DNA from 3 places in the Streptomyces sp. NPDC097129 genome. Region 1 is predicted to be linked to each of the others. Evidence: riboswitches for the same ligand, from Rfam matches in the RefSeq annotation. Region 1 holds a riboswitch; each other region holds the start of a gene.
What was found. A riboswitch is a leader RNA that binds a small molecule or an ion and turns the genes downstream of it on or off. The one in region 1 is predicted to bind cyclic di-AMP.

Region 1 (9,354 bases):
GGCCGCGGCAAGGACCCGCGCTGCGCCAACTGCATGGCGCACTGCGGCTACGAGCCCACCGCCGTGCTGGCCACCATGGGATCGCTCAAGGAGTCCCTGCGCGCCATGCGCGAGACCGTCTCAGGGAACCGGGAGTGAGGCGGTGACCACCGTCTCCCTGGGGGTCCCCGAGGTACCGGTCCGGCCGGTCGCCGCGCGGCGTGTGTCGCGGCAGATCCAGGTCGGGCCGGTGCCGGTCGGGGGCGGCGCGCCGGTGTCGGTGCAGTCGATGACCACGACCCGTACGTCGGACATCGGCGCCACGCTCCAGCAGATCGCCGAGCTCACCGCCTCCGGCTGCCAGATCGTGCGGGTGGCCTGCCCCACCCAGGACGACGCCGACGCCCTCGCCACGATCGCCCGCAAGTCGCAGATCCCGGTGATCGCCGACATCCACTTCCAGCCGAAGTACGTCTTCGCCGCCATCGAGGCCGGGTGTGCGGCCGTGCGCGTCAACCCCGGCAACATCAAGAAGTTCGACGACCAGGTCGGTCGGATCGCGCGCGCCGCGAAGGACCACGGCACGCCGATCCGCATCGGAGTCAACGCCGGCTCGCTGGACGGGCGCCTGCTCCAGAAATACGGCAAGGCGACCCCCGAGGCCCTGGTCGAGTCGGCCCTGTGGGAGGCGTCCCTCTTCGAGGAGCACGACTTCCGCGACATCAAGATCTCGGTCAAGCACAACGACCCCGTAGTGATGATCGAGGCCTACCGTCAGCTCGCCGAGCAGTGCGACTACCCGCTCCACCTGGGGGTGACGGAGGCCGGCCCGGCGTTCCAGGGCACCATCAAGTCGGCCGTCGCCTTCGGCGCGCTGCTCTCCCAGGGCATCGGCGACACCATCCGGGTGTCGCTGTCCGCGCCGCCCGCCGAGGAGGTCAAGGTCGGCATCCAGATCCTGCAGTCCCTGGGGCTGAAGGAGCGCCGGCTGGAGATCGTCTCGTGCCCGTCCTGCGGCCGCGCCCAGGTCGACGTGTACAAGCTCGCCGACGAGGTCACGGCCGGCCTGGACGGCATGGAAGTCCCCCTGCGGGTGGCCGTGATGGGGTGCGTGGTCAACGGCCCCGGCGAGGCGCGGGAGGCCGACCTCGGCGTCGCCTCCGGCAACGGCAAGGGCCAGATCTTCGTCAAGGGCGAGGTCGTACGGACCGTGCCCGAGTCGAAGATCGTCGAGACCCTGATCGAGGAGGCGATGAAGATCGCCGAGCAGATGGAGCGGGAGGGCTCCGCACCCGCCGCCGGGAAACCGGCAGTGACGGTGAGTTGACATACGGCACGGACCGAGAGGGGGCCCGAGCGTGACGATCCTGGAGAGCATCCGGCAACCACGCGACCTGAAGGCGCTGTCCGAGGCGGAACTGGGCGCACTGTCCGAAGAGATACGCGAGTTCCTGGTGCAGGCGGTCACCAGAACCGGCGGACACCTCGGGCCCAACCTGGGCGTGGTGGAACTGACCATCGCCCTGCACCGGGTCTTCGAGTCGCCGGCCGACCGCATCCTGTGGGACACCGGCCACCAGTCCTACGTCCACAAGCTGCTGACGGGACGTCAGGACTTCTCCAAGCTGCGCGGCAAGGGCGGCCTGTCCGGCTACCCCTCACGCGAGGAGTCCGAGCACGACGTCATCGAGAACAGCCACGCCTCCACCGCGCTCGGCTGGGCCGACGGCCTCGCCAAGGCCCGCCAGGTGCGGGGGGAGAAAGGCCACGTCGTCGCGGTGATCGGCGACGGCGCGCTGACCGGCGGCATGGCCTGGGAAGCGCTGAACAACATCGCGGCGGCCAGGGACCGGCCGCTGATCATCGTCGTCAACGACAACGAGCGCTCCTACGCCCCCACCATCGGCGGCCTCGCCAACCACCTGGCGACCCTGCGCACCACCGACTCCTACGAGAAGATCCTCGCCTGGGGCAAGGACGTGCTGCTGCGCACACCCGTCGTGGGCAACACGATCTACGAGTCCCTGCACGGCGCGAAGAAGGGCTTCAAGGACGCCTTCGCACCGCAGGGCATGTTCGAGGACCTGGGCCTGAAGTACGTCGGCCCGATCGACGGGCACGACATCCGGGCCGTCGAGTCGGCGCTCAGGCGCGCCAAGCGGTTCCACGGCCCGGTGCTGGTGCACTGCCTCACGGTCAAGGGGCGCGGCTACGAACCCGCCCTGAAGAACGAGGAGGACCACTTCCACACCGTCGGCGTGATCGACCCGCTCACCTGCGCGCCGCTCGTCCCCTCCGACGGGCCCTCGTGGACCTCGGTGTTCGGTGACGAGATCGTGCGGATCGGCGAGGAGCGGGACGACGTCGTCGCGATCACGGCGGCCATGCTGCACCCGGTCGGGCTCGGCGGGTTCGCCGCCCGCTTCCCGGACCGGGTGTGGGACGTGGGCATCGCCGAGCAGCACGCGACCGTCTCCGCGGCGGGCCTGGCCACCGGCGGACTGCATCCGGTCGTCGCCGTCTACGCCACCTTCCTCAACCGCGCCTTCGACCAGCTGCTGATGGACGTCGCCCTGCACCGCTGCGGGGTCACCTTCGTCCTCGACCGGGCCGGCGTCACCGGGGTCGACGGGCCCTCCCACAACGGCATGTGGGACATGTCTGTCCTCCAGGTCGTGCCCGGCCTCAGGATCGCCGCGCCGCGCGACGCCGACCAGTTGCGCGCCCAGCTGCGCGAGGCCGTCGCCGTGGACGACGCGCCGACCCTGGTCCGCTTCCCGAAGGAGTCCGTCGGGGCGTCGATCCCGGCGATCGACCGCGTGGGCGGTCTCGACGTGCTGCACCGCTCGGCCGACAGCCCGCAGGTCCTCCTCGTCGCGGTCGGCGTGATGGCGCCGGTGTGCCTGAAGGCCGCGGAGCTGCTGGCGGCCCGGGGCATCGGCTGCACGGTCGTCGACCCGCGCTGGGTCAAGCCCGTCGACCCGGCGCTGCCGGGCCTCGCGGCCGAACACCGCCTGGTCGCCGTCGTCGAGGACAACAGCCGCGCGGCGGGCGTCGGCAGCGCGGTGGCCCTCGCGCTCGGCGACGCCGACGTGGATGTGCCGGTACGGCGCTTCGGCGTCCCGGAGCAGTTCCTCGCCCACGCCAAGCGCGGTGAGGTGCTGGCCGACATCGGCCTGACGCCGGTGGAGGTGGCCGGCCGGATCAGCGCGAGTCTGGCCGTGAGGGAGCTCGACGGCCCAGTCAAGGAGAGTGAATGACCACGGAGTTCGACCTCGGCGCCCTGCTCGCCGAGCGTGGAGCCGAACGCTACGAGCTGCACGCGCGCCACCTCAATCCGCAGCTCCCGCGCATGCTGCGCACCATCGGCTTCGACAAGGTCTACGAGCGGGCCGAGGGCGCCCACTTCTTCGACGCCGAGGGCAACGACTACCTGGACATGCTCGCCGGGTTCGGAGTGATGGGCCTCGGCCGCCACCACCCCGCCGTCCGCAAGGCGCTGCACGACGTCCTCGACCTGGACCTCGCCGACCTCACCCGCTTCGACTGCCAGCCGCTGCCCGGCCTGCTCGCCGAACGGCTGCTCGCGCACAGCCCGCACCTGGACCGGGTGTTCTTCGGCAACAGCGGCACCGAGGCCGTCGAGACGGCCCTGAAGTTCGCCCGGTACGCCACCGGCAAGCCGCGCGTGCTGTACTGCGAGCACGCCTTCCACGGGCTGACCACCGGCTCGCTGTCGGTCAACGGCGAGTCCGGCTTCCGGGACGGCTTCGCCCCGCTGCTGCCCGACACGGCCGTCCCGCTCGGTGACCTCGACGCCCTCGCGCGGGAGCTGCGCGAGGGCGATGTCGCCGCCCTGATCGTCGAGCCGATCCAGGGCAAGGGCGTGCACGAGGCTCCGCCCGGCTATCTGCGCGCCGCGCAGGAGCTGCTGCGCCGGCACAAGGCGCTGCTGATCGCCGACGAGGTGCAGACCGGTCTCGGCCGCACCGGCGACTTCTACGCCTACCAGCACGAGGACGGCGTCGAACCCGACCTGGTCTGCGTCGCCAAGGCCCTCTCCGGCGGCTACGTACCGGTCGGCGCCACCCTCGGCAAGGAGTGGATCTTCAAGAAGGTCTACTCGTCCATGGACCGCGTCCTGGTCCACTCGGCGAGCTTCGGCTCGGGCGCCCAGGCGATGGCGTGCGGCCTCGCCGTGCTGTCGGTCATGGAGCAGGAGCAGATCGTCGCCGGAGTGCGCACGACGGGGGAGTTGCTGAGGTCCCGGCTGGCCGCGCTGAGGGAGAAGTACGAACTGCTCGCCGACGTCCGCGGCCGCGGGCTGATGATCGGCATCGAGTTCGGCCGGCCCACGTCGCTGAAGCTGCGCAGCCGCTGGACCATGCTCCAGGCGGCCCGCAAAGGCCTGTTCGCGCAGATGGTCGTCGTGCCGCTGCTCCAGCGGCACCGGATCCTCACCCAGGTCTCCGGCGACCACCTGGAGGTGATCAAGCTGATCCCGCCGCTGATCATCGACGAGGCGGACGTGGACCGTTTCGTCGACGCCTTCACCGCCGTGATGGACGACGCGCACAGCGGCAACGGGCTGATGTGGGACTTCGGCAAGACGCTGATCAAGCAGGCCGTGACGAACCGGTAGCCGTACGCGCAGGGCTTTGCCTCTGAGGCAAGAAATTTGCCGCAGAGGCAAGCCTGCGGCTGAATGGAGCCATGAGCTCCTCCGAGTCCCCCGCGGAACCGGCGGGCGACCTGCCCGCGGTGGCCCCGCAGCTGCGGTCCCTGCGCCGCCGCGCCGGCCTCACCCTGGAGGCCGCCGCCCGCGCCGCCGGACTGTCCCCGGCCCATCTGTCCCGGCTGGAGACCGGCCGGCGCCAGCCCTCACTGCCGATGCTGCTCGCGCTGGCCCGTATCTACAGTACGACCGTCTCCGAGCTGCTCGGCGAGAGCGTCGCCGAGCGGGACGCCGTCGTGCGCGCCGTGGACATGGAGCCGAGCGCGGCCGGCGGCTGGACGTACTGGCAGGCCGGCGCGCCCGGCCGCGGCATGCAGGCCCTGCGGGTGCAGGTGCCCTACGGCGCGCAGGGCGACATCGTGCGGGTGCACCCCGGGGAGGAGTGGCTGTACGTCCTGGCCGGACGGCTCAGGCTGCGCCTCGGGGACACCACCCACCGGCTCGGCCCGGGTGACAGCGCGCACTTCGACTCGCTGACCCCGCACCGGATCGCCGCGGAGGACCCCGGCGGTCTCGAGCTCCTGTTCGTCCACACACTGCTGCAGAGCCCCACGGCCACGCTGTGCCTGGGGCCCGCCCACCCTGGAGAGGCACGATGAGCGACTTCGAGGAGAAGTTCCCCCGGACCCTGTGGATCCGGCTCATCATCTACATCGCCGTCGGGCACCTCCTGGCCGGGTTCATCTGGCTGCTGTTCGAGCTGGGGTCCGGCCAGTAGGCGCCCCCGGCCGGCGCCGGGGGCTTCAGTCGAGCAGCCGCGCCCGCAGCCGCTCCCGGGTCTCGGGGGTGATCCCCAGGCCCTGCTCCAGGTAGGCGTCGACGCCGCCCCAGGTCTCCTCGATGGTCTCCATGGCCGCCGTGAGGTACTCGGCGCGCGCGTCGAAGAGCGGGCTGAGCAGCTCCATGACCTCGGGGGTGTAGGCCGACTGCGCCGAGCCGCTGCGGCGCACCTTGTAGCGGCGGTGCTTCTCGTTGGACTTCAGGTAGTCCTCGACGACGGCGTCCTTCTCCACGCCCAGGGCGAGCAGGGTGACCGCTATCGACAGGCCCGCGCGGTCCTTGCCCGCGGCGCAGTGCATCAGGGCCGGGACGCTGTCCTCGGCGAGCGCGTGCAGCACCCGGGAGTGCTCGCCGGTGCGCTCCTTGATGATCGTGCGGTAGGAGGCGATCATCCGGTTCGCGCCCCTGCCGTCGGCGAGGATGCCGCGCAGCTGGTCGAGGTCGCCGTCGCGGACCATCTTCCAGAACTCGGCGCCGTCCGCCGGGTCCGACAGCGGCAGGTTGACGTTGCGCACGCCCGGCAGGTCGACGTCCGGGCCCTCCAGCCTCTGGTCGGCCTCGTTGCGGAAGTCGAAGATCGTGTGCAGCCCCAGCGAGGAGAGGTACACCGCGTCCTCGGGCGTCGCGTGGGCGAGGTGGCCGCTGCGGAACAGCACCCCGTGCCGGACCCGCCGTCCGTCGACCGTGGGCAGCCCGCCCACGTCTCGGAAGTTGCGCACTCCGGTCAGCTCGGGTTCGGTCGACGGCACCTGCTGCGTCACGAAGGGCTCCTCCCGCTCGTGCCCGCCGACGCGGCTCGAATGGCCGACGGGCTGCCCTTTGACGATACGACATCGGTTCCCGGGGCAACCGGTTGTCCCCGCCTCCGGACGGCGGCGGACGAATGGGCCGGTTATCCGCTCACGTCACTTCTGGGCTTTCTGCCCGAATTAGGGCCTTCCTTCCAACTCGCAAGGAAATGAGGGCCCCTGGAATACGGACGCGTGAGGAGGGTCATAACCGTGACCGTCCGTCGTACGTCATGTTCACGTAATGACGAGGGATTTCCTGGTGAATTGACGAACCGAAGGCGGCCCGAATACACACAGTGTGACGGCGAATTCCCTCATTGGATCACGGCAAACGCCCCTTCACGCAACCATTCGCTTGTCCCTGCGCGTCCTGCTCGCTTACGTTCCCCACCGAATCCGGACGGACGCCGAATCCTGCCGCCGTCCGGCGCACCGCACCCACCCACCCGACGCACGGCAGGAGCGGGGGACCCACAGGTACGACGCCTGTTCCGGTTCCCGGAACGGCTATGGGGTGAAGCCGCGCCCAGGCGCGGCCGGGCATCTCCAGCCCGAACCCGACAGCTCACCTCGCAGGCGCCGGAGAGGAAAAGCGCCATGCCCGCAAAGGGTAAGCACCGTCGTCCGAAGACCCAGCGTCTCGCCCGCACTCTCGCCGTCGCCGGCACCGGCGGCGCCGCGCTCGCGCTGCCGCTCATCGGCGCCGCCGGCGCACACGCGGCCACCCCGCAGACCGCCGCCCAGTCGGTGTCCGGCAAGGCCGTCCAGAACCTGCCGTCCGCCGGGAAGCAGGCGGAGCGGTCCGGCGTGCGCGTCTACACCGTCAAGTCCGGCGACTACCTGTCGAAGATCGCCGGCGAGCAGCACGTCGCCGGCGGCTGGAAGAAGCTGTACGAGGACAACCGCGAGGCCGTCGGCAGCGACCCGTCGCTCATCCACCCCGGCCTGAAGCTGACCCTCGGCAAGAAGGCCGCCGCGGCGCACCAGGCCGCCCCGTCGCACAAGAGCGAGGCGCCCGCGCACAAGGCCGCCGCCAAGCCCGCCAAGCCCGCCGAGGCCGCCAAGCCCGCCGCCAAGCCCGCCCAGTCGACGAGCACGGCCACCGGCTTCACCCTCCCGGTCAGCGGCGCCACCATCGGCACCGCCTACCACACCCCCGGCAGCATGTGGGCCAGCGGCTACCACACCGGCGTCGACTTCGTCGTCCCGACCGGCACCACCGTCAAGGCCGTCGGCGCGGGCACCGTCGTCACCGCCGGCTGGGGCGGCGCCTACGGCAACCAGGTCGTCATCAAGCTGAACGACGGCTACTACGCCCAGTACGCCCACCTGTCCCAGCTCTCCGTCTCGGCCGGCCAGACCGTGACCATGGGCCAGCAGCTCGGCCTGTCCGGCGCGACCGGCAACGTGACCGGCCCGCACCTGCACTTCGAGATCCGCACCACGCCGGACTACGGCTCCGACGTGGACCCGGTCGCCTACCTGCGCGCCCACGGCGTCACCGTCGGCTGACCCCGCGCCGCCCCGGCGGCCACCCGTCTGACACGCCACCAAGGCCGGGCCCCGATCCACGGGTGCCCGGCCTCCGGTGTGTCCGCAACAGGCCACGCCGACCCGGCGGATCACTTATTCCCGGCTCCGCCGGACTCGCGGAGTGGCTTATCTCACCGACCGTCAACCCCTGCCTACGGTCGCGTAGGTCACATTCGAGGGTGAATCATGGCCTGCTGTGGCAGACGATTCGAAGAGTGACAGCAGAGCAGTGATCGGGTCGTACGTAGCGGTGGGGGACAGCTTCACCGAGGGCGTCGGCGACCCCGGGCCCGACGGTCAGTTCGTGGGCTGGGCCGACCGTTTCGCCGTACTCCTCGCCGACCGGCGGCCCGAGGGCGACTTCACCTACACCAACCTCGCGGTGCGCGGCAGACTCCTGGACCAGATCGTGGCCGAGCAGGTCCCGACGGCCCTCGAACTCGCCCCCGACCTGGTGTCGTTCTGTGCCGGCGGCAACGACATCATCCGCCCCGGCACCGACCCCGACGAGGTCGCCGAGCGGTTCGAGAAGGCGGTCGCGCAGCTTTCCGCCGCGGCCGGCACGGTCATGGTGACGACCGGCTTCGACACCCGGGGCGTGCCGCTGCTCAAGCACCTGCGCGGCAAGATCGCCACCTACAACGGGCACGTCCGGGCCATCGCCGACCGCTACGGCTGCCCGGTGCTCGACCTGTGGTCGCTGAAGTCCGTGCAGGACCGCCGCGCCTGGGACGACGACCGGCTGCACCTGTCGCCCGAGGGGCACACGCGCGTGGCGCTGCGGGCCGGACAGGCGCTCGGCCTGCGGATCCCGGCCGACCCCGAGCAGCCCTGGCCGCCGCTGCCGCCCCGCGGCACGCTCGAGGTGCGGCGCGACGACGTCCACTGGGCGCGCGAGTACCTGGTGCCGTGGATCGGCCGTCGGCTGCGCGGCGAGTCCTCCGGCGACCATGTGACCGCCAAGGGCACGCTGTCCCCGGACGACATCAAGCTGCGGATCGCGGCCGTCGCCTGAGCCGCCCGGCGAGGGGCGGACCGCACACCGGCGGCCGCCCCTCGCCCGGCCGTCAGGTCGGGAACTCCCCGTACCACGACCCCCGCACGAGGTGCTGGGGCAGATACGGCGACGAGGTGTCCACCGGGAAGCCCGCGTCGTGGGCCAGTGAGGCCAGCGCCAGCGGGCCGAGGGCGACCAGCGCACGCGGGTCGCCGGAGCCCTGCCAGTAGCGGGCGTGGTGCGCGAGCGCCTCGTCGAGGGCGGCGGCGAACTTCTCCTGGTCACGGGCGATGAACCGGTGGAACAGCGCGATCGGCTGGTAGTCGACCAGGTTCAGGAACTCGCCCGGCGTACGGGTCGCCACCTGCGGGTCGGACGTCCGGATCGTGGTGACGAGGCGGTCGGCGACCTCGTCCATGGGGCGCCGCAGGATGAAGGCCTGCAGCGTGCCGATCCAGTGGAAGAGGTAGTCGTCCGCGTCGCCGGCCCGGCGCAGCACGTCCACCGGGACCTGGCTCAGCCGCGTCAGCCGCTCGCCC
Region 2 (9,354 bases), on a different contig from region 1:
CGCGGGAGTGGTGGATGCGCGCCGAGTCGTACTCGGGCAGCTCCTGGGCGATCGCCGACACGGTCGTCACCGACCCGGCGAGCCCGACCAGCGTGCGCGCCTCACGCAGCGGCACGCTGCTCTCGGCGAGGTCGAGCGCGGCCTCGATGTCGGCCCGCATCGCCGCGATCTGCTCCTCGGTGGGCGGATCCGTGACCGACCCGCCGGCCACCAGGTGGCGCTCCGTCATCCGTACGCAGCCGACGTCCACCGAGCGGGCCGCGCGCACGTGTTCCTCGCCGACGACGAACTCCGTGGAGCCGCCGCCGATGTCCACCACCAGGAACGGCCGCTGAAGGTGCTCGTGCCCGGCCAGCTCCCTGGTCGCGCCGGTGAAGGAGAACTCCGCCTCCTGGTCACCGGTGATGACCTCCGGCTCCACACCGAGGATGTCCAGCACACCGCGTACGAAATCGTCGCGGTTCTCCGCGTCGCGGGAGGCGGACGTGGCGACGAACCGCAGCCGCTCGGCGCCGTGCTCCTTGATGATCTGCGCGTACTCCCGGCAGGCGGCGAAGGTGCGCTCCAGCGCCTCGGGGGCGAGCCGGCCGGTGCGGTCGACGCCCTGCCCGAGCCGCACGATCGTCATACGGCGGTCCAGCTCGACGAGTTCGCCCGTGGCCCCCGCGCCGGCGGCGCCGTCGGGCACGGTCGCGTCGGCGACCAGCAGCCGGATGGAGTTCGTACCGCAGTCGATGGCGGCGACCCGGGTCACTGGGCGTCCTCCTCGGTTCCGGCGTCCGCGCCGTCGCCGGCCGGGGTGACGCAGGGGCCCTTGCGCCACCACTCGGGCAGCAGCGCGATCGCCTCGTCGCCGAGCGGGTTGACGCCCGGTCCGGCGGCCAGCGAGTGGGCGACCAGCACGTGCAGGCACTTCACCCGGTCCGGCATGCCGCCGGCGCTCGGGAAGCCGGTCAGCTCCTCGATCTCGTCGCGGCGCCGGATGTAGTCCTCGTGCGCGGCGCGGTAGGCGGCGGCCAGCTCCGGGTCGCTCTGCAGCCGCTCGGTCATCTCCTTCATCACGCCCTCGGCCTCCAGGGTGCCGATCGCGGAGGAGGCCCGGGGGCAGGTGAGGTAGTACAGCGTCGGGAAGGGGGTGCCGTCCGGCAGGCGCGGGGCGGTCTCCACGACGTCGGGCTGCCCGCAGGGGCACCGGTGGGCGATCGCGCGCAGCCCGCGCGGCGGCCGGCCCAACTGCTGCTGGAAGGCCGCCACGTCCGCGTCGGTGGGTTCGGTGCGCGGGGTGGACGGCGGGGGCGTTTCCACTACGGAGTTCTCTCTTGTCGAATTACTGGTCAAAGGCGTCGGCCTTGTCGACCCCGTCCCAGACGTTGGAGTACCAGGGGCGGTCCGCCGAGCCGGCGTCGGTGCGGGCCTGCTTCGCGGCGTCCGGGTCGACCACGACGTACCCGGTCTCCCCCGGCAGTACATAGTGCAGCCGTTTGCGGATCTGCTGCTCGGCGAAGGAGTCGTCCTGCCAGCGCGCCTTGAGGTCGCGCAGCTGCTCCACGCGCTGCCGGGCCTGCTGCTTCTGCCGCTGGACGTCGGCGATCTCGGCGCGCTGCGAGACGTACTGGCGCATGGGGTAGGCGAGCGCCACGATCAGCGTGCACACCACCAGCGCGAGCAGCGCCGCGCGGCCGGTGAGCCGGGAGCGGCGGGCCTGCCGTTTGGTCTGGGAGCGGTAGACGCGGGCCGCGGTCTGCTCGCCGAGCAGCCGGATCCTGGTCGCTGTGGAGAAACGGTCCCGGTCCTTCACGGCCATCTGGCTTACCGCCTCCCCTTGCCTCTTGCCTCGCGTGCGGCACACGTGCGTACGTCCCCGGACACGGTACGGGACCGAGTACGGGGACGTACGTACGACAGGGCCTGAGCCTTACGTCAGGATGGGTCAGCCCTTGGAGACCGCGCCGCGGAAGCGGGGGAAGGCGCTGCGGCCGGCGTACACCGCGGCGTCGTCGAGGATCTCCTCGATGCGCAGCAGCTGGTTGTACTTGGCGACGCGCTCGGAGCGGGCCGGGGCACCGGTCTTGATCTGGCCGCAGTTGGTGGCGACGGCCAGGTCGGCGATGGTGACGTCCTCGGTCTCGCCGGAGCGGTGGGACATCATGCACTTGAAGCCGTTGCGCTGGGCGAGCTCGACGGCGTCCAGGGTCTCGGTGAGCGAGCCGATCTGGTTGACCTTCACCAGCAGGGCGTTGGCGGCGCCCTCCTCGATACCGCGGGCCAGGCGCTCGGGGTTGGTGACGAACAGGTCGTCACCGACGAGCTGGACCTTGTCGCCGAGCTTGTCGGTGATGGTCTTCCAGCCGGCCCAGTCGTCCTCGAACAGCGGGTCCTCGATGGACACCAGCGGGTAGGCGTCGACCAGCTCGGCGTAGTACTCGGTCATCTCGGCGGCCGAGCGGGTCTTGCCCTCGAAGACGTAGGAGCCGTCCTTGTAGAACTCGGACGCGGCGACGTCGAGGGCGAGGGCGATCTGCTCGCCGGGGGTGTAGCCGGCCTCCTGGATCGCCTCGAGGATCAGGTCGAGGGCCTCGCGGTTGGAGCCGAGGTTCGGGGCGAAGCCGCCCTCGTCGCCGAGGCCGGTGGCCAGGCCCTTGGACTTCAGGACCTTCTTCAGGGTGTGGTAGACCTCCGCGCCCCAGCGCAGCGCCTCGGAGAAGGACTCCGCGCCGATCGGGGCGATCATGAACTCCTGGATGTCCACGTTGGAGTCGGCGTGCGAGCCGCCGTTCAGGATGTTCATCATCGGCACCGGCAGCAGGTGCGCGTTCGGGCCGCCCAGGTAGCGGAACAGCGGCAGGTCGCTGGCCTCGGAGGCGGCGTGGGCGACGGCGAGGGAGACGCCGAGGATGGCGTTGGCGCCGAGGGAGCCCTTGTTGTCGGTGGCGTCCAGGTCGAACATGGCCTGGTCGATCAGGCGCTGCTCGGTGGCGTCGTAGCCGACCAGCTCCGGGCCGATCTGCTCGATGACGGCCAGGACGGCCTTCTCGACACCCTTGCCCTGGTAGCGGCTGGCATCGCCGTCACGGAGCTCGATGGCCTCGAAGGCGCCCGTCGAGGCGCCGGACGGAACGGCGGCACGACCGGTGCTGCCGTCGTCGAGGCCGACCTCGACCTCGACCGTGGGGTTGCCTCGGGAGTCCAGGATTTCCCGGGCTACGACGACGTCGATGGACGGCACGAGCATCTCCTTCGTGGATGTGACGCTGGAAGTGCGGGGCTGGTGAGCCTTGCGACTAGAGCCTAACCGCCCCGGGGCCATCGGCCAGCCGACCGACCGGCCCGTGGACAGACAGACCGTACCCATTGTTCATCCACGGAACAAAGGGGGGTGCCGTTCCGGCTGAACGGCCGGGAAACACCGGAAGACAAAGCCCCGCCCCGGTGCGTACGGGGGAAGACGCACCGGGGCGGGGAGCCCGTGGGGACGGGGAGCGGCCCTCGGCCGGCCGGCTGCCGCTTACTTCAGGTGCAGCTGCTGGCCCGGGAAGATCAGGTTGGCGTCCTCGACGATGTCCTTGTTCAGGTCGAACAGCTTCTTCCAGCCGCCAGCGACCTTGTGCTTCTCGGCGATGGAGCTGAGGGTGTCGCCCTTGACGACCTTGTACTCGCCGTCGCCCTTCTTGACCTTCTTGCCGGTCGGGGTGGTGACGGTCTTGGTGCTCTGCTTCTTCGGCGTCTGCGCCGGGCGCTCGCTGGAGCGGGAGGCGCTCTGCTGCTCCGTGGAGCGGGTCGTGGTGGCGCCCTGGGAGGACGAGCCGCTGCCCTGGGAAGAGCTGGAAGAGCTGGAGGAGCTCGAGGAGCCGCCGCCGTTGTTCGGGGTGTTCGACAGGCCCGTGCCGCAGACCGGCCAGGCGCCCTTGCCCTGGGAGGCGAGGACCTTCTCGGCGACCTGGATCTGCTGCGCCTTGCTGGCCTGGTTGGCCTGCGGGGCGTAGGCGGTGCCGCCGTACGCGGCCCAGGTGGAGGCGGAGAACTGCAGACCGCCGTAGTAACCGTTGCCAGTGTTGATGGACCAGTTGCCACCGGACTCGCACTGCGCGACCGCGTCCCACTCGGAGGTGGTGGCGGCGGAGGCGTTGCCGGCCGCCATCAGCGGGGCGGCGACGGCGGCGCCGGTCACGCCGGCGAGCGCGATGGCGCGGGTGGCCTTGGAGGGACGACGGTGCTTGCCCTTGCCGGAAAACAGCATGGTGGATCCCCTCACCGACGCCTGCGAGGTGAGCTGTCGGGTTCGGGCCGGTTGAGTTGCCCGGCCACCCCTCCCGTGGGAGGTGTGGCTTCACCCCTAGCCGCTCCGGCTCAACTGCCGGGCACGGCGCTTACCTTGGGTCCCCCGCTCCTGCCTGCGGCGCGTTATGCGACGACTGTTCCCGTGCGGCCGCTGGCAGGATTCGGCGTTGCGGCCGCCGGAGCTCGCGGTGGCGAGCGGTCATGACCGTAGACAGGCGATCGGCCGAATTTCAAAGACGATCACGGCTTCTGAGACTCATCCCACACTTTCACCAAAGCGGACATTAGTCTCGAAACAGGGCGTCAACTCCCGCTACTTTCGGCCCGTTTCGCCACCGACAAGCAGTGTCTGACCGGGCACGATGTGGCCCGGGTCGGCGCCGATCGCGTCCCGGTTCTCCGCGTACAGCGCGCGCCACCCGCCCTCGACGCCAAGGGAGTCGGCGATGGACGTGAGGCTGTCCCCGTCGCGGACGGCGTAGCGCGAGGCGTGCCGGCCCGAGGCGGGCGTCGCGCCCGCTTGGACCGTGTCCTCCGTGGCGCCGGCGCCCCGGTGGCGTCCGCCGCCGTCGAGGGCGCCGGTGTCGACGAGCCCCGAGGAGCCGACGATTTGACGCAGGGTGTCCGGATCGTCGTCCTTTGCGGCAGCCGCGGAGGGACTGTCGGACGGCTGTGACGTGCCGGTTCCGGAACTCCCGGACGCGCCGGGCTCGGTCGCGGCGCCCGTGGACGGGGCGGCGGACGACGCACCGTCAGAGGGCTGCGCGGAGACACCCGTGGAGGGCGTCCCGCTCGCCGTGCCGGAGGGCGTCCCGGAGGAGTCGGGCAAGCCGGGCGAGTCCACCGAACCGGAGGTTCCGGATGATTCGGCGGTACCGGTGGATCCGGACGTACCGACTGAACCGGAGGAGCCGGTCGGACCGGGGGAAGCCGGGGCGGAGGAGCCCGAGCCGGCGGTGGAGCCGGCGGACACCGAGCCGCCGCCCGCCGTGTCGCCCGCGACGCCCGTGTCGACGTCGGGTGCGGAGGTGTCGGCGGACAGGCCCGCGGTCAGCCCGCACAGCGTCCAGTGGCCGACGCCCTGGTCGGCGAGGACCTTCTCGGCGACGGCTATCTGCTGCGAACGGCTGGCGAGATCGGGCCGGGCCGCGTACTCCAGGCCGCCGTGTCCCTCCCAGTCCTCCTGCGACAGATGCAGGCCGCCGTACAGCCCGATCCCGGGGTTGTCGCTCCAGCGGCCCTGGCTCTCGCACTCGGCCACCTTGTCCCACGTCGTACCGTCGGCCGCGTGGGCGCTCGCCGCGCCGAGCAGCGGGATGGCGATGGCGGAGCCGGTCACTCCGGCCGCGACGAGGAGAGCCGGAGCCTGACGGGGGCGACGGTGTCGGCCGTTCCCGGGGAGCATGCGGTGACCTTTCGCGAGACAGCAGTGACCGGCGCGGCGCCTGGAGGCACCGGCGTCGCGCTGACGAGTGAACGTATCGGCAGACGATCGCCAGTCACAAGTTCATGCCGCGCAGATCACGTGAAGATCACATAGTTGAAGAGGTGTCAGTTTTCTGTGCGGGTGCGGGCGTGAACGTCACGGGCAACTGCCGCAGACCCCGCATGATGAGGCCCCCGCGCCAGCGCAAGTCGGCCGGTTCGGCGTCCAGTCGGAGGTCGGGCAGCCGGGTGAGCAGGGTGGCGAGGGCGCTCTGGCCCTCCAGACGGGCCAGCGGGGCGCCCAGGCAGTAGTGGATGCCGTGGCCGTAGCCGAGGTGCTGGTTGTCACGGCGGGCGAGGTCCAGCACGTCGGGCCCGGGGAAGCGCTCCGGGTCGCGGTCGGCGGCGGCCAGGACGACGAGGACGGGATCGCCGGGGGCGATGTCCTGCCCGCCGACGGTCAGCGGCTCGGTGGCGAACCGCCAGGTCGCCAGCTCCACCGGCCCGTCGTAGCGCAGCAGTTCCTCCACCCCGCTCTCCAGCAGCTCGCGCTCGCCCCGGGCGAGGGAGTCCTGCAGCCGGTGCCACTGCTCCGGGTGCGTGAGCAGGGCGTAGGTGCCGTTGCCGATGAGGTTGACGGTCGTCTCGAACCCGGCGAACAGCAGGATGAACGCCATCGCCGCGGCCTCGTTCTCGGTGAGGTGCTCGCCGTGGTCGGAGGCGCGGATCAGGGCGGAGATGAGGTCCTCGCCGGGGGCGGGTTCGGCGGGCAGCGCCTGCCGCTTGCGGTGGATCAGCTCGGCGAGATAGCCGCGCATCTTCTTCACCGACCGGGCGACCCCGCCCCTGGGCCCGCCGCCGTGCCGGATCATCATCCCGGCCCAGTCCCGGAAGTCGTCCTGGTCCTCGCGGGGAACGCCGAGCAGGTCGCAGATGGCGTAGATGGGCAGCGGGAAGGCGAACTCGTGGATGAGGTCGGCCGAGCCCCGCTGCGCGAACCCGTCGATGAGGTGGTCGGTCAGCTCCTGAACGCGCGGCGCGAACTCGGCGACCCGGCGGGGCGTGAACGCCTTGCTGACCAGGCGCCGCAGCCGGGTGTGGTCCGGCGGGTCGATGTTCAGCAGGTGCGTCATCAGCTCCGCCGAGCGCTCCCCGGGGATGCCGGTCTTGCCCTTGGCGTGCGCCGGCTCGTCGTGGTGCGCCGGGTTCTTGCTCAGCCGCTGGTCGGCGAGGGCCTGCCGGGCGTCGGCGTACCGGGTGACCAGCCAGGCCTCCACCCCGCTGGGCAGCCGGGTGCGGTGCACGGGCGCGTGCTCGCGCAGCCACGCGTAGGCGGGGTAGGGGTCGGCGGCGAACTCCCAGGTGAAGAGTTCGGGGGCGTCGTCGGGGCGGAGCTGCTCGGTCACTGCCCGACCGTATCCGGATCCGGGTGGGCCTCCGCGTCGCGGTGGGCGCCGGACGCCGCGGACGCCGCGTCGCCGCCGACGCCCTCCGCCTCGCGGATCGCGTCCCGGTAGGCGCGGGCCGCCGCGCGCAGCGACGTCTCCGGGTCGACGCCGTCCGCCTCGGCGCGCGCGGCGAGCGCCAGCAGCTGGTAGCCGATGCCCTCGCCCTGCGGCAGCTCGACGTCCAGGCCGGCCGTGCGGGTGCGGGCGGCGAGCTTGGCGGCGAGGGCCAGGGCGGGCTGGTGCACCGGGACGCCCTCGGTGACGGAGGCGCGCCGCTTCTCCTGCGCCTTCGTGCGCCGCCAGTGCGCCTTGACCTCCTCGGGGGTGGTGGCGGTGGCGTCACCGAAGACGTGCGGGTGGCGGTGGATGAGCTTGGCGACGATGGCGCCGGCCACGTCGTCGACGGAGAAGGGGGCCTCCGGGTCCTCCTCGGCGATGCGCGCGTGGAAGACCACCTGGAGGAGCACGTCGCCCAGCTCCTCGCGCAGTTCGTCGCGGTCGCCGTCCTCGATGGCCTCGACCAGCTCGTACGCCTCCTCCATGGCGTACTTCGCCAGGCCCTCGTGGGTCTGCCGTGACGACCACGGGCAGGCGACGCGGATGCGGTCCATGACCTGCACGAGGTCGAGGAGGCGGGCGCCGGGCAGGTCGTAGGAGGCGGGCAGCAGCTCCAGCTCCGGCATGGCGACGCGGCCGGAGCCGGCCAGCCGGGCCAGGCCGTCGGTCAGCGCCGGCTCGCCCTCGCCGCCGGCCACGACCACGACCGTGCGGCCACCGGCGCAGGCGTCCAGCAGTTCGTCGGCGCTCGCGGCGGCCTCCTCCACGACGACGCCCGCCTCGCGCAAGTACGGCAGCTGGGGGTGGGAGCCCTCCGCGCACAGCACCCGGTCGGCTTCCCGCACCGCCTGCCAGGCGGGCCAGGACAGCAGGCCGGGCGCCACGCGGTGGCTGGTGGTGAGCAGGACGATGCGGCCGGGGGCGGCGGAGTCTTCGGGGCGCGATGCGTTCACGCTTCGAACGTACCGCGCGGCGGGAGATGGCTCCGCCCGTTGTCCACAGGGCGGGGTCGCGGTGTGATGATCTGCCCGGAGAGGGTCGTGAAAAGGGCGGCTACGCCGGCTGCTGTGACGCCGCCGTCGTCACGTCCTTGACCCACGGGGTCTTCGCGTCGACGCGGCCGACCTTCTGGGCGTCCCAGGTGCCGTAGCGCGGGTTGAGGTCGACGCCCAGTTCCCGCGACGCCGTGGACAGGGCCTTCCAGAACGCCGGCTGATTGGTGTCGGTGCCCAGCTTCGCGGCGAGCTTCTGCGCCTCGACCTGCAGGCGCAGATTGTCGTCGACGCGCTGCGGCGGGATGCCGTACTCGCGCAGCCAGGTCGTCTCCAGGGCCTGGGCCCCGCCGAGCTGCTGCTCCACCCCCGCGCGCAGCTGCTGCACGTCGCGGGGGGTGACGGCGACGCCCGCGTCCCGCGCGGCGCGGTGCAGCACCTGGTCCAGGACCATGCTGTGCAGCGTCTGCCGGGTGAGGTTTCCGGAGCCGGACACCACGCGCGCGTAGTTCGCCTCGCCGCCCGCCGCCGCGCGCTGGGCCGCGCGGACCTCGTTCACCCGGTCCTGAAGCTGCGAGACCGTGATCTTCTGGCCGCCGACGACGGCCGCCGCGCCCGGATGCGAGTCGCTTCCGCAGGCGGTGAGCAGGGGTGCCGCGGCGATCGCGGCGGACAGCAGGAGCGCGGTGCGACGGCGGCGGTGCAAGGGGAACCTCCCGAGGAGTTTGTGCGACGGTGCACAAGGTCTTGCGGTGATCGATGGTAGGCAGTGGGCAGGCTGAGGCCAACCCATTCGACCAACGATTCACCGCCGCTTCCGGCACCGCCGCGCGCGCTCCGCGGTGAAGAACGTCAGCCGACGATGGCCACCGGCGCGTCCCACGCGTCGCGGTCCACGGTGATCGTGTAGCCGCGCCGGGTCTCCTTGCTGTTCACCAGGTACTGGTGGCCGCGGCTGTGGTTGGTGAACTGCGACGCGCCCCACGGCCAGTCCGCGGTGGTGGTCTCCTTCTTGTCCCACAGCGCGTACCAGAGGTTGCCCGGCAGGTCCGTCTTGTTGGCGGCCGTGGCGATCGCCTTGGCGCTGGAGCTGGTGAAGCCGTAGAAGCCGGCCCGGTATGTCTTGGCCCGCAGCCCCTTCGTGAACGCGCGCA
Region 3 (9,354 bases), 780 kb from region 1:
ACCCGCAGCAGCAGTTCCTCCAGGGCGGGCGTGTCCACCGGTGTCGAGCCGCGCCAGCCGAACAGCAGCGGGGCGGTGCGGATCGACCGGACCAGAGAGGTCGCGTCCCGGTCGGTGACCGGTATGAGCCGGTGCGCCATGTCGCCGAGCAGCTGGGAGGCCGCTCCGGCGAGCCCGAAGGAGAGCACGGCTCCGGCGGCCGGGTCGATGACGGCCCGTACGACGGTGTCGACGCCGCGCGGTGCCATGCCCTGCACGACCGGCCGCAGCTCGTCCGGCTTGCCGAACAGGTCGGTCAATTCCGCGTACGCTCGCCGCAGTTGCTCCTCGTCGGCCAGGTCGAGGCGTACGCCGCCGAGGTCGGCGCGGTGCCGGAGGTGCGGCGCGGTGGCCTTGAGGGCGACCGGGTAGCCAAGGGTGCGGGCTGCTTCGGCGGCGTCGTCCGGGGTGGGCGCGGGCAGCGCGCGGCGGACGTGGACGCCGTACCGGCCGAGCAGTTCGCACGTGTCCTCGGCGGAGAGGGTGAGGCCCTGTCCGCGGGCGAGCAGGGCGTCGATCCGGCGGGCGGCGCCCTTGACGTCGATGTCGTCGTACTCGGGGACCTTGCCGGGGTCGGCGGCCTCGCGCCGCCACTGGGCGTACTGGACGGCCTCGGAGAGGGCCCGCACGGCCCGCTCGGCGGCGGGGTAGGCGGGGATGAGGCGGGTGCCTTCGGCGGCGTCGCCGGGGGCGGGGGGTTCGCCAGGGGCGGCAAGGGGTTCCCCGGAACCGGCCGGCGGTCCCCCGGAGCCGGCCGCGGCTTCCCCGGGGGTCGAGGATTCGCCGGGGGTCGAGGATTCCCCGGAGGCCCAGGGTTCGCCGGCGGAAGCCTCCCGCGCGGCGGTGGCGGGTACGTGCGTGTCCGCCGGGCGGCCCGCCGCCACAGGCGCAGCCCCTGTGACCGGCGCGCCCGGTGTGTCGCTCCGGCCCGTCGTGAGCGGCACGCGCGTGTCCGTCTGCGGCGCCGTGCTCGCCGCGGCCGACAGGGCCTCCGCGAGGCCGCCCAGCTCGACGTGCACCACCAGCACCGGCTTGCCCGGCACGGCCGCCGCCGCGGAGCGCAGCGCCTGCGCCAGCTCGGCGTCCCCCGGCGAGCCCTCGCCGATCGCCGGGATGGCGGTCACGACGACCGCGTCGCAGCTGTCGTCGGCGAGTGTCCGCGCCAGTGCCGTGCGGAAATCCTCCGCGGAGGCGGCGGTGGTGAGGTCGAGCGGGCGGTGCGGGCGCAGTCCGGCGGCCAGGCACTGGTCGTAGGTCAGGACCCCGAGGGACTCCGAGTTGCCGAGGATCGCCACGCGCGGGCCGGCGGGCAGCGGCTGGCGGGCCAGCAGCAGGCCGGCGTCGACCAGCTCGGTGATCGTGTCGACGCGGATCACACCGGCCTGGCGCAGCACCGCGGACACCGTGGCGTGCGGCAGGCGCGTCGCCCGTACGGCGTGTCCCTGGGGCCCGGATCCGGCGCCCTGGACGACGACCAGCGGCTTGGCGGCCGCGGTGCGCCGGGCGAGGCGGGTGAACTTGCGCGGGTTGCCGATGGATTCCAGGTACATCAGGGCGACGTCGGTGTCGGGGTCGTCGTACCAGTACTGCAGGACGTCGTTGCCGGAGACGTCCGCGCGGTTGCCGGAGGAGACGAACGTCGACACGCCCGTGACCCCTGTGACGCCACCGCCGCGCCGGTGCAGCCGGGACAGCAGGGCGATGCCGATGGCGCCGGACTGGGCGAACAGGCCGATGCGGCCGGGGCGCGGCATCTCGGGGGCCAGGGAGGCGTTCAGCCGGACGGCCGCCGAGGTGTTGATGATCCCGAAGGCGTTGGGACCGATGATCCGCATGCCGTACGTGCGCGCCTGCCGGACGAGTTCGCGCTGTCGCTCGCGTCCCTCGGGACCGCTCTCGGCGTACCCGGCGGAGATGACCACGAGCCCCTGCACGCCGTGCTCGCCGCACTCGGTGACGACCTGGGGCACGTGGTCGGCGGGCACGGCGACGACGGCGAGGTCGACCGGGCCCTCGATCTCCCGCACCGAGCGGTGGGCGGGGACGCCGTCGAGCTCGGTGACGCCGGGTCCGAAGGCGCGGTTCACGGCGTGCAGCCGGCCAGTGTAGCCGCCCTCGCGGAGGTTGGCGAGAACGCTGCGGCCGACGCCGCCCGAGGTGCGGCCGGTGCCGATCACGGCGACCGAGCCGGGCATCAGCAGCCGCTGCACGGAGCGGCCCTCGGCGCGCTGTTCGCGCGCGTACTGCACGGCGAGGGAGCGCTCGGTGGGCTCCAGGTCGAACTCCAGGCGCACCACGCCGTCCTCGAAGCTGCGCTTCTGGGTGTACCCGGCGTCCGTGAACACCTTGATCATCTTGTTGTTGGCGGGCAGCACCTCGGCGGCGAAGCGGCGGATGCCGCGCTCGCGGGCGACGGCGGCGATGTGTTCGAGCAGGGCGGAGGCGACACCGCGGCCCTGATGGGCGTCCTGGACGAGGAAGGCGACCTCGGCCTCGTCGGCGGGGGCGGACGCGGGCATTCCGTTCACGCCGATCCGGTCGTAGCGTACGGTTGCGATGAACTCGCCGCCGATCGTGGCCGCGAGTCCCACCCTGTCCACAAAGTCGTGGTGTGTGAAGCGGTGGACGTCCTTCGCGGACAGACGCGGGTAGGGCGCGAAGAAGCGGTAGTACTTCGACTCGTCCGACACCTGCTCGTAGAAGCTGACCAGGCGGTCCGCGTCATCGACGGTGATGGGGCGGATCCGCGCGGTGCCGCCGTCGCGCAGCACCACGTCGGCCTCCCAGTGGGCGGGGTACTCCTGCCTGTCCGACGCGCTCTGCATGGGGCCCAGAGTACGGCTCGCGTACGACAACGGCGCGGGGCACTCTGTGGAGGACGGATGCCGGGTCGAGGCCGAGGCCCGGTGATCGCGTCCGGATGGGGTCGCAGGACCTCTCCGGGCATGCTTCACCTTATGGGAAACTGGTCTAGACAACCCTGAGAAACTGAAGGGCAGCAACACATGGCTGAGCGCCGCGTCAACGTCGGCTGGGCCGAGGGCCTCCATGCCCGCCCCGCCTCCATCTTCGTCCGAGCCGCCACGGCCGCAGGCGTCCCGGTGACGATCTCCAAGGCCGGCGGCACCCCCGTCAACGCGGCCTCCATGCTGGCCGTCCTCGGCCTGGGCGCCCAGGGCGGCGAGGAGATCGTCCTCGCCTCCGACGCCGAGGGCGCGGACGCCGCCCTGGACCGTCTGGCGAAGCTGGTCTCCGAGGGCCTCGAGGAGCTCCCCGAGACCGTCTGAGTCACGCATGACCGTCTGAGTCACGCATAAAAGAAGCCGCGTCGGCCTTTCGAGGCCGGCGCGGCTTTTCTTTTCCCGCCCCTCCGTGACACAGGAGGGAATCGACGACTCGAAAGAAAGCGTCAAAAGGGCAGCACTTTCAGCGGGGCACAGATATCCCGTTCTTTGTATACGGCGCTCGTGTTAATGCCGTAGGCCCGACGTGTTTACGGGATGTTGCGAACTCCTCACCCGCCCGGGGCCGTCGCCACTGAAGCGGCGCAGCCGGTACGCGGCGGTGGAGCGCTCGGTGTGCAGGGCGGCGACCGCGCGGGCCCGCTCCCCGTCGCCGCGCGCCACGGCGTCCGCGATCGCGCCGTGCTCGGTCCAGGTCCGTACGGGGTCGGCCGACGGCTCCACCGCGTACATCCAGGCGAGCTTGTGGCGCAGCTGGGTGAGCGTCGCGGTCAGCGCCTGGCTCCCGCACGCCTGGACGAGCGTCTCGTGGAACCAGCCGCCCAGGGACCGCAGGTCGTCGCCGGTGCCGTGCCTGGCCCGGTCCTGACCGAGGCGCACCAGGCCGCGCAGCACCTTCAGATGCGCCTCGGTGCGCCGCTGGGCGGCCCGCGCCACGCCGAGCGGCTCCAGCAGCATCCGCATCTCCAGCAGGTCGGCCGCCTCCTGCTCGGTGGGTTCGGCCACGCACGCGCCCGCGTGCCGCCGTGTCACGACGAAGCCCTCGGCCTCCAGGGTGCGCAGCGCCTCTCGCACGGGCACCCTGGAGACGCCGTAGCGGCGGGCGAGGAGTTCCTCGGTGAGCCGGCTGCCGGGTTCGTGGACGCCTGCGACGATGTCGTCCCGGATCGCCGTGCACACCGAGTGCGCCGGAATACGCATGTCCGACCTCCGCCTTGATCCCCGTGAAACGCCGACGATGGACGCGTGTTCCGTGACTCTATTCCAAGGGGACGGAATTTCCGACGGCAGAGCGGATTCCATGGATATTTTTTGGTCAGTTCACCGGGGTTTCCGGGAGAGGAGGCGAAAACGACGAAAGCCCCGGCACGGTGGGCCGGGGCTTCGCGATGCTGGTGCCGTTCTCGGGCGTCAGACGTTCACGCCGTGCGCGCGCAGATAGGCGACCGGGTCCATGTCGGAGCCGTAGTCGGGGCTGGTGCGCGCCTCGAAGTGCAGGTGCGGGCCGGTGACGTTGCCGGTCGCGCCGGACAGGCCGATCTGCTGGCCGGTGACGACCTGCTGGCCCACGACGACGCCGATCGACGACAGGTGCCCGTACTGGCTGTACGTGCCGTCGTGCATGCGGATGACGATCTGGTTGCCGTAGGCGCCGCCCCAGCCGGTGTCGACGACGGTGCCGTAGCCCACCGCGTGCACCGTGGTGCCGGTGGCGGCGTGGAAGTCGATGCCGGTGTGGTGGCCGGAGGACCACAGGGAGCTGCTGGCCTCGTAGCCGGTGGAGACGTAGGAGTGCGCGATCGGGGCCGTGAAGCTGTTCAGGCGCTTGCGCTCGGCCTCGCGGGCGGCGCGCTCCTTGGCCTCGTGGGCCCGCGCGGCGGCGGCCTGGCGGGCGGCCTGCTCGATGGCCGTCTGCTCGGCGGCCTGCTTCTGGGCCTCGGCCTGGGCGTCGATCTGCGCGGCGACCGTGTCGTCGACGCTGATGACGGGGAGCAGACCGGTCTGCTCGGCGGAGGTGTCGGCGGCGAGGGCGGGGGCCGCGAGGGCGCCGATGACGCCGGTGGTGGTGAGCGCGGCGATGCCGGCGGCCTGCGTGGTGGTGCGCTTCATCCGGCTCGGACGGCGGTGCTTCCCGGTGGCGCTGACGAACGCCATGTGGTGGCTTGTCCTTTCCTTCCCTCTCGCCTACCGGGTTAGCTGACGGGTTCGGAGCAGGAAGGTCTCCTACGGACTCCCTCGCGGGCGCCCGATTCACCCCAGGGACGTGTGGGTCCCCGGCTCCCCTGGCTCGCGCCGTACGGGGACTCGGCGATGGCTGTCCGGTGCCGCGGGTGCGGCGCACTGCCTGACGGACAGCCCGGACGAAAGTACGGTGATCGACCTTCAATCCTCAAACGAAACAGGGGTTTTGTAGCGCATCCCACAGGTCAGACAGGCAACCTCCGTCCCAATTCGGGCATATGTGGGATGCCGCGCCTTCGATCACAAACAGACCTGTGGATACGGCCCTGACATGGCCTGTGGACATGGCAGGGGCCCTGGTGCTCCGTCAGGAACCAGGGCCCCACGCGCGTGTGCGGCTACTCCGCGCTCACCACGGTGACGGCGCCGACGCCGAGGGCCTCGACGGGCTCCTTGATCTGCGCCGCGTCACCGACGAGCACGGTCACCAGACGGTCCACCGGGAAGGCGTTGACGACCGCCGCCGTGGCCTCCACGGTGCCGGTCGCGGCGAGCTGCCGGTACAGCGCCGCCTGGTAGTCGTCGGGCAGGTGCTGCTCGACCTGGTCGGCGAGCGTGCCCGCGACGGCGGCCGCCGTCTCGTACTTCAGCGGGGCCACCCCGACGAGGTTCTGCACGGCGACGTCGCGCTCGGCGTCGGTCAGGCCGTCCGCCGCCAGGGTGCGCAGCACCTTGAAGAGGTCGTCCAGCGCCGGGCCGGTGTTCGGCGTGTCCACGGAGCCGCTGATGGCGAGCATCGCCGCGCCCGTGCCGTCGGGGGCGGAGCGCAGCACCTGGCTGAAGGCGCGCACGCCGTAGGTGTAGCCCTTCTCCTCGCGCAGGACGCGGTCCAGGCGGGAGGTGAGGGTGCCGCCCAGGCAGTACGTGCCGAGCACCTGCGCGGGCCATACGCGGTCGTGCCGGTCGGGGCCGATCCGGCCGATGAGCAGCTGCGTCTGGACGGCGCCCGGGCGGTCGACGATGACGACGCGGCCGGTGTCGTCGGCGGTCACCGCCGGCACGGGGCGCGGCTCGGTGCGCGAGCCCGTCCAGGCGCCCAGGGTGTCGCCGAGGAGGTCGTCGAGGTCGAGGCCGGTCAGGTCGCCGACGACCACCGCGGTCGCGGTGGCGGGGCGCACGTGCCGCTCGTAGAAGGCACGCACGGCGGCCGCGTCGACGGTGGCGACCGTCTCCTCGGTGCCCTGACGCGGACGCGACATGCGCGAGGTCGCCGGGAACAGTTCCTTGGACAGCTCCTTGGCGGCGCGGCGGGCGGGGCTGGCCAGCTCGTGCGGGATCTCGTCGAGGCGGTTGCGCACCAGCCGCTCGATCTCGCTGTCGGCGAACGCGGGCGCTCGGAGGGCGTCGGCGATCAGACCGAGGCCCTTGGCCAGCCGGGAGGCGGGCACCTCCAGGCTGAGCCGGACGCCCGGGTGGTCGGCGTGCGCGTCGAGGGTGGCGCCGGCGCGCTCCAGCTCGGCGGCGAAGTCCTCGGCGGAGTGCTTGTCCGTGCCCTCGGAGAAGGCGCGCGCCATGATCGTGGCGACGCCGTCCAGACCGGCCGGCTCGGCGTCCAAAGGCGCGTCCAGGAGCACCTCGACGGCGACGACCTGCTGGCCGGGGCGGTGGCAGCGCAGCACGGTCAGGCCGTTGTCGAGCGTGCCGCGCTCGGGGGCCGGGAACGCCCACGGCTTGGCCTCGCCCGCCTGGGGCCGGGGGTGGAAGTCCATCGTGGCGAGCTCGGTCACTTGGCCGTCTCCTCGTTCTCGTTGCCTGCCTCTACGGTCGCTTCCTGCTCCGGGTCCTCCGGCACGTCGGCGTCCTGGGCGGCCTCCGGCGTCTTCGGCTCGTACACGAGCACCGCGCGGTTGTCGGGACGCAGGCGGGCCTTGGCGACCTCCTGCACCTCCTCGGGCGTCACTTCGAGGACGCGCTTGACGGCGGTGAGGGCGAGCTGCGGGTCGCCGAACAGGACGGCGTAGCGGCACAGTTCGTCGGCGCGGCCGGCCACGGTGCCGAGCCGGTCCAGCCACTCGCGCTCCAGCTGGGCCTGCGCGCGTTCCATCTCCTCGGCCGTGGGGCCCTCCGCGGCGAAGCGGGCGAGCTCCTCGTCGATGGCGGCCTCGATGACCGGCACCTCGACGTCCCCGGACGTCTTGACGTCCAGCCAGCCCAGGGAGGGTGCCCCGGCCAGCCGCAGCAGACCGAAGCCGGCCGCGACGGCCGTACGGTCGCGGCGCACCAGCCGGTTGTACAGCCGGGAGGACTCGCCGCCGCCGAGGATGGTCAGCGCGAGGTCGGCCGCGTCGCACGCGCGCGTGCCGTCGTGCGGCAGCCGGTAGGCGCCCATCAGGGCGCGCGCCGGGACCTCCTCGTGGATGACCTCGCGCAGCTGGCCGCCGATGACGTCGGGCAGCGCGCCGTCACGGGGCGCGGGCTTGCCGTCGTGGGAGGCGATGGAGCCGAAGTACTTCTCGACCCAGGCGAGGGTCTGCTCCGGGTCGATGTCGCCGACGACCGACAGGACCGCGTTGTTCGGCGCGTAGTAGGTGCGGAAGAACTGGCGGGCGTCCTCCAGGGTGGCCGCGTCCAGGTCCGCCATGGAGCCGATCGGCGTGTGGTGGTAGGGGTGGCCCTCGGGGTAGGCGAGGGCGGTCAGCCGCTCGAAGGCGGTGCCGTAGGGGACGTTGTCGTAGCGCTGGCGGCGCTCGTTCTTGACGACGTCGCGCTGGTTCTCCATGGACTCGTCGTCCAGGGCGGCCAGCAGGGAGCCCATGCGGTCGGCCTCCAGCCAGAGGGCGAGCTCCAGCTGGTGGGCGGGCATGGTCTCGAAGTAGTTGGTGCGCTCGAAGCTGGTGGTGCCGTTCAGCGACCCGCCGGCGCCCTGCACCAGCTCGAAGTGACCGTTGCCCTTGACCTGGGCGGAGCCCTGGAACATCAGGTGCTCGAAAAGGTGAGCCAGACCCGTACGCCCGTTGACTTCGTGGCGCGAGCCGACGTCGTACCAGAGGCACACCGCGGCGACCGGGGTCAGGTGGTCCTCGGAGAGCACCACGCGCAAGCCGTTGGCCAGGCGGTGCTCGGTTGCTGTCAGCCCGCCGGAGCCTGCCTCGGCTGTGGCCGTGTGACCCATGGGCATGTACGTCCCTTCGATCGCGGAAGCGGTCGTGAAACCGCGTGTTTCCTGCCGTCCTGCCACTGTATGCAAGCGTGCGGACCGGCGGCCAAGTTCCCGCACGAGGTACGCCGACAGCGAGATCGCGTAGCCTTCGGGCGATCGTCGTGCGCGGATCGGCAAGGCCGGGGTCCCGGTGCCCCGGCTCGGGCGCTCCCCTACGGCCGCCGGTGCCGGGGAGCCGGGCGTTCAGGCACTGTTTCACGCAGCCGGAGCCGGGTGCCCAGGCACTGCCGGGTGCGCCGGGGCCGGGTCCGCGCCCGGCTTGTCAGTCCCACGGTCCACAATGGTCCGCGTCAGATACCGTTCACGCTTCAGCAAGGAGCCAGGCAGCGATGGCCCGCCGCAGCACGAAGACCCCGCCGCCCGACGACTACGAGGAGAAGATCCTCGACATCGACGTCGTCGACGAGATGCAGGGCTCCTTCCTCGAGTACGCGTACTCGGTCATCTACTCCCGCGCCCTGCCGGACGCCCGGGACGGCCTCAAGCCGGTGCACCGCCGCATCGTCTACCAGATGAACGAGATGGGTGTGCGCCCCGATCGCGGCTACGTCAAGTGCGCGCGCGTCGTCGGCGAGGTCATGGGCAAGCTGCACCCGCACGGCGACGCGTCGATCTACGACGCCCTGGTCCGTATGGCGCAGCCCTTCTCCATGCGCCTGCCGCTGGTCGACGGCCACGGCAACTTCGGCTCGCTCGGCAACGACGACCCGCCGGCCGCCATGCGGTACACCGAGTGCCGGATGGCCGAGGCCACGGGGCTGATGACGGAGTCGATCGACGAGGACACCGTCGACTTCCAGCCCAACTACGACGGCCAGGAGCGCGAGCCGGTCACGCTGCCCGCCGCCTTCCCGAACCTGCTGGTCAACGGCTCGTCCGGGATCGCGGTCGGCATGGCGACGAACATGCCGCCGCACAACCTGCGCGAGGTCATCGCCGCCGCCCGGCACC

Region 2: it holds a riboswitch for cyclic di-AMP, as region 1 does, so the genes downstream of both, AC0B9F_RS20060 (transglycosylase family protein) here and AC0B9F_RS06850 (M23 family metallopeptidase) in region 1, are expected to answer to the same signal.
Region 3: it holds a riboswitch for cyclic di-AMP, as region 1 does, so the genes downstream of both, AC0B9F_RS10145 (M23 family metallopeptidase) here and AC0B9F_RS06850 (M23 family metallopeptidase) in region 1, are expected to answer to the same signal.

What each region holds. Positions count from the first base shown of each region.
Region 1 covers NZ_JBVOQE010000002.1:210,216-219,569, reverse strand. Annotated here, with positions in the region: gene hpnH (adenosyl-hopene transferase HpnH) at 1-138, shown strand, start outside; gene ispG (flavodoxin-dependent (E)-4-hydroxy-3-methylbut-2-enyl-diphosphate synthase) at 143-1,306, shown strand; gene dxs (1-deoxy-D-xylulose-5-phosphate synthase) at 1,338-3,239, shown strand; gene AC0B9F_RS06870 (aspartate aminotransferase family protein) at 3,236-4,621, shown strand; gene AC0B9F_RS06865 (helix-turn-helix domain-containing protein) at 4,693-5,313, shown strand; gene AC0B9F_RS06860 (DUF6126 family protein) at 5,310-5,432, shown strand; gene AC0B9F_RS06855 (tyrosine-protein phosphatase) at 5,458-6,255, opposite strand; cyclic di-AMP (ydaO/yuaA leader) riboswitch at 6,722-6,877, shown strand; gene AC0B9F_RS06850 (M23 family metallopeptidase) at 6,883-7,797, shown strand; gene AC0B9F_RS06845 (SGNH/GDSL hydrolase family protein) at 8,048-8,833, shown strand; gene AC0B9F_RS06840 (immunity 49 family protein) at 8,886-9,354, opposite strand, start outside.
Region 2 covers NZ_JBVOQE010000006.1:350,469-359,822, reverse strand. Annotated here, with positions in the region: gene AC0B9F_RS20080 (Ppx/GppA phosphatase family protein) at 1-754, opposite strand, end outside; gene AC0B9F_RS20075 (DUF501 domain-containing protein) at 751-1,305, opposite strand; gene AC0B9F_RS20070 (FtsB family cell division protein) at 1,328-1,804, opposite strand; gene eno (phosphopyruvate hydratase) at 1,931-3,226, opposite strand; gene AC0B9F_RS20060 (transglycosylase family protein) at 3,506-4,237, opposite strand; cyclic di-AMP (ydaO/yuaA leader) riboswitch at 4,241-4,409, opposite strand; gene AC0B9F_RS20055 (transglycosylase family protein) at 4,592-5,683, opposite strand; gene AC0B9F_RS20050 (cytochrome P450 family protein) at 5,811-7,109, opposite strand; gene AC0B9F_RS20045 (nucleoside triphosphate pyrophosphohydrolase) at 7,106-8,161, opposite strand; gene AC0B9F_RS20040 (SurA N-terminal domain-containing protein) at 8,262-8,906, opposite strand; gene AC0B9F_RS20035 (glycoside hydrolase domain-containing protein) at 9,053-9,354, opposite strand, start outside.
Region 3 covers NZ_JBVOQE010000002.1:993,934-1,003,287, forward strand. Annotated here, with positions in the region: gene AC0B9F_RS10130 (bifunctional acetate--CoA ligase family protein/GNAT family N-acetyltransferase) at 1-2,864, opposite strand, end outside; gene AC0B9F_RS10135 (HPr family phosphocarrier protein) at 3,045-3,326, shown strand; gene AC0B9F_RS10140 (GntR family transcriptional regulator) at 3,510-4,202, opposite strand; gene AC0B9F_RS10145 (M23 family metallopeptidase) at 4,413-5,156, opposite strand; cyclic di-AMP (ydaO/yuaA leader) riboswitch at 5,169-5,322, opposite strand; gene AC0B9F_RS10150 (M16 family metallopeptidase) at 5,582-6,970, opposite strand; gene AC0B9F_RS10155 (M16 family metallopeptidase) at 6,967-8,361, opposite strand; gene AC0B9F_RS10160 (DNA gyrase/topoisomerase IV subunit A) at 8,733-9,354, shown strand, end outside.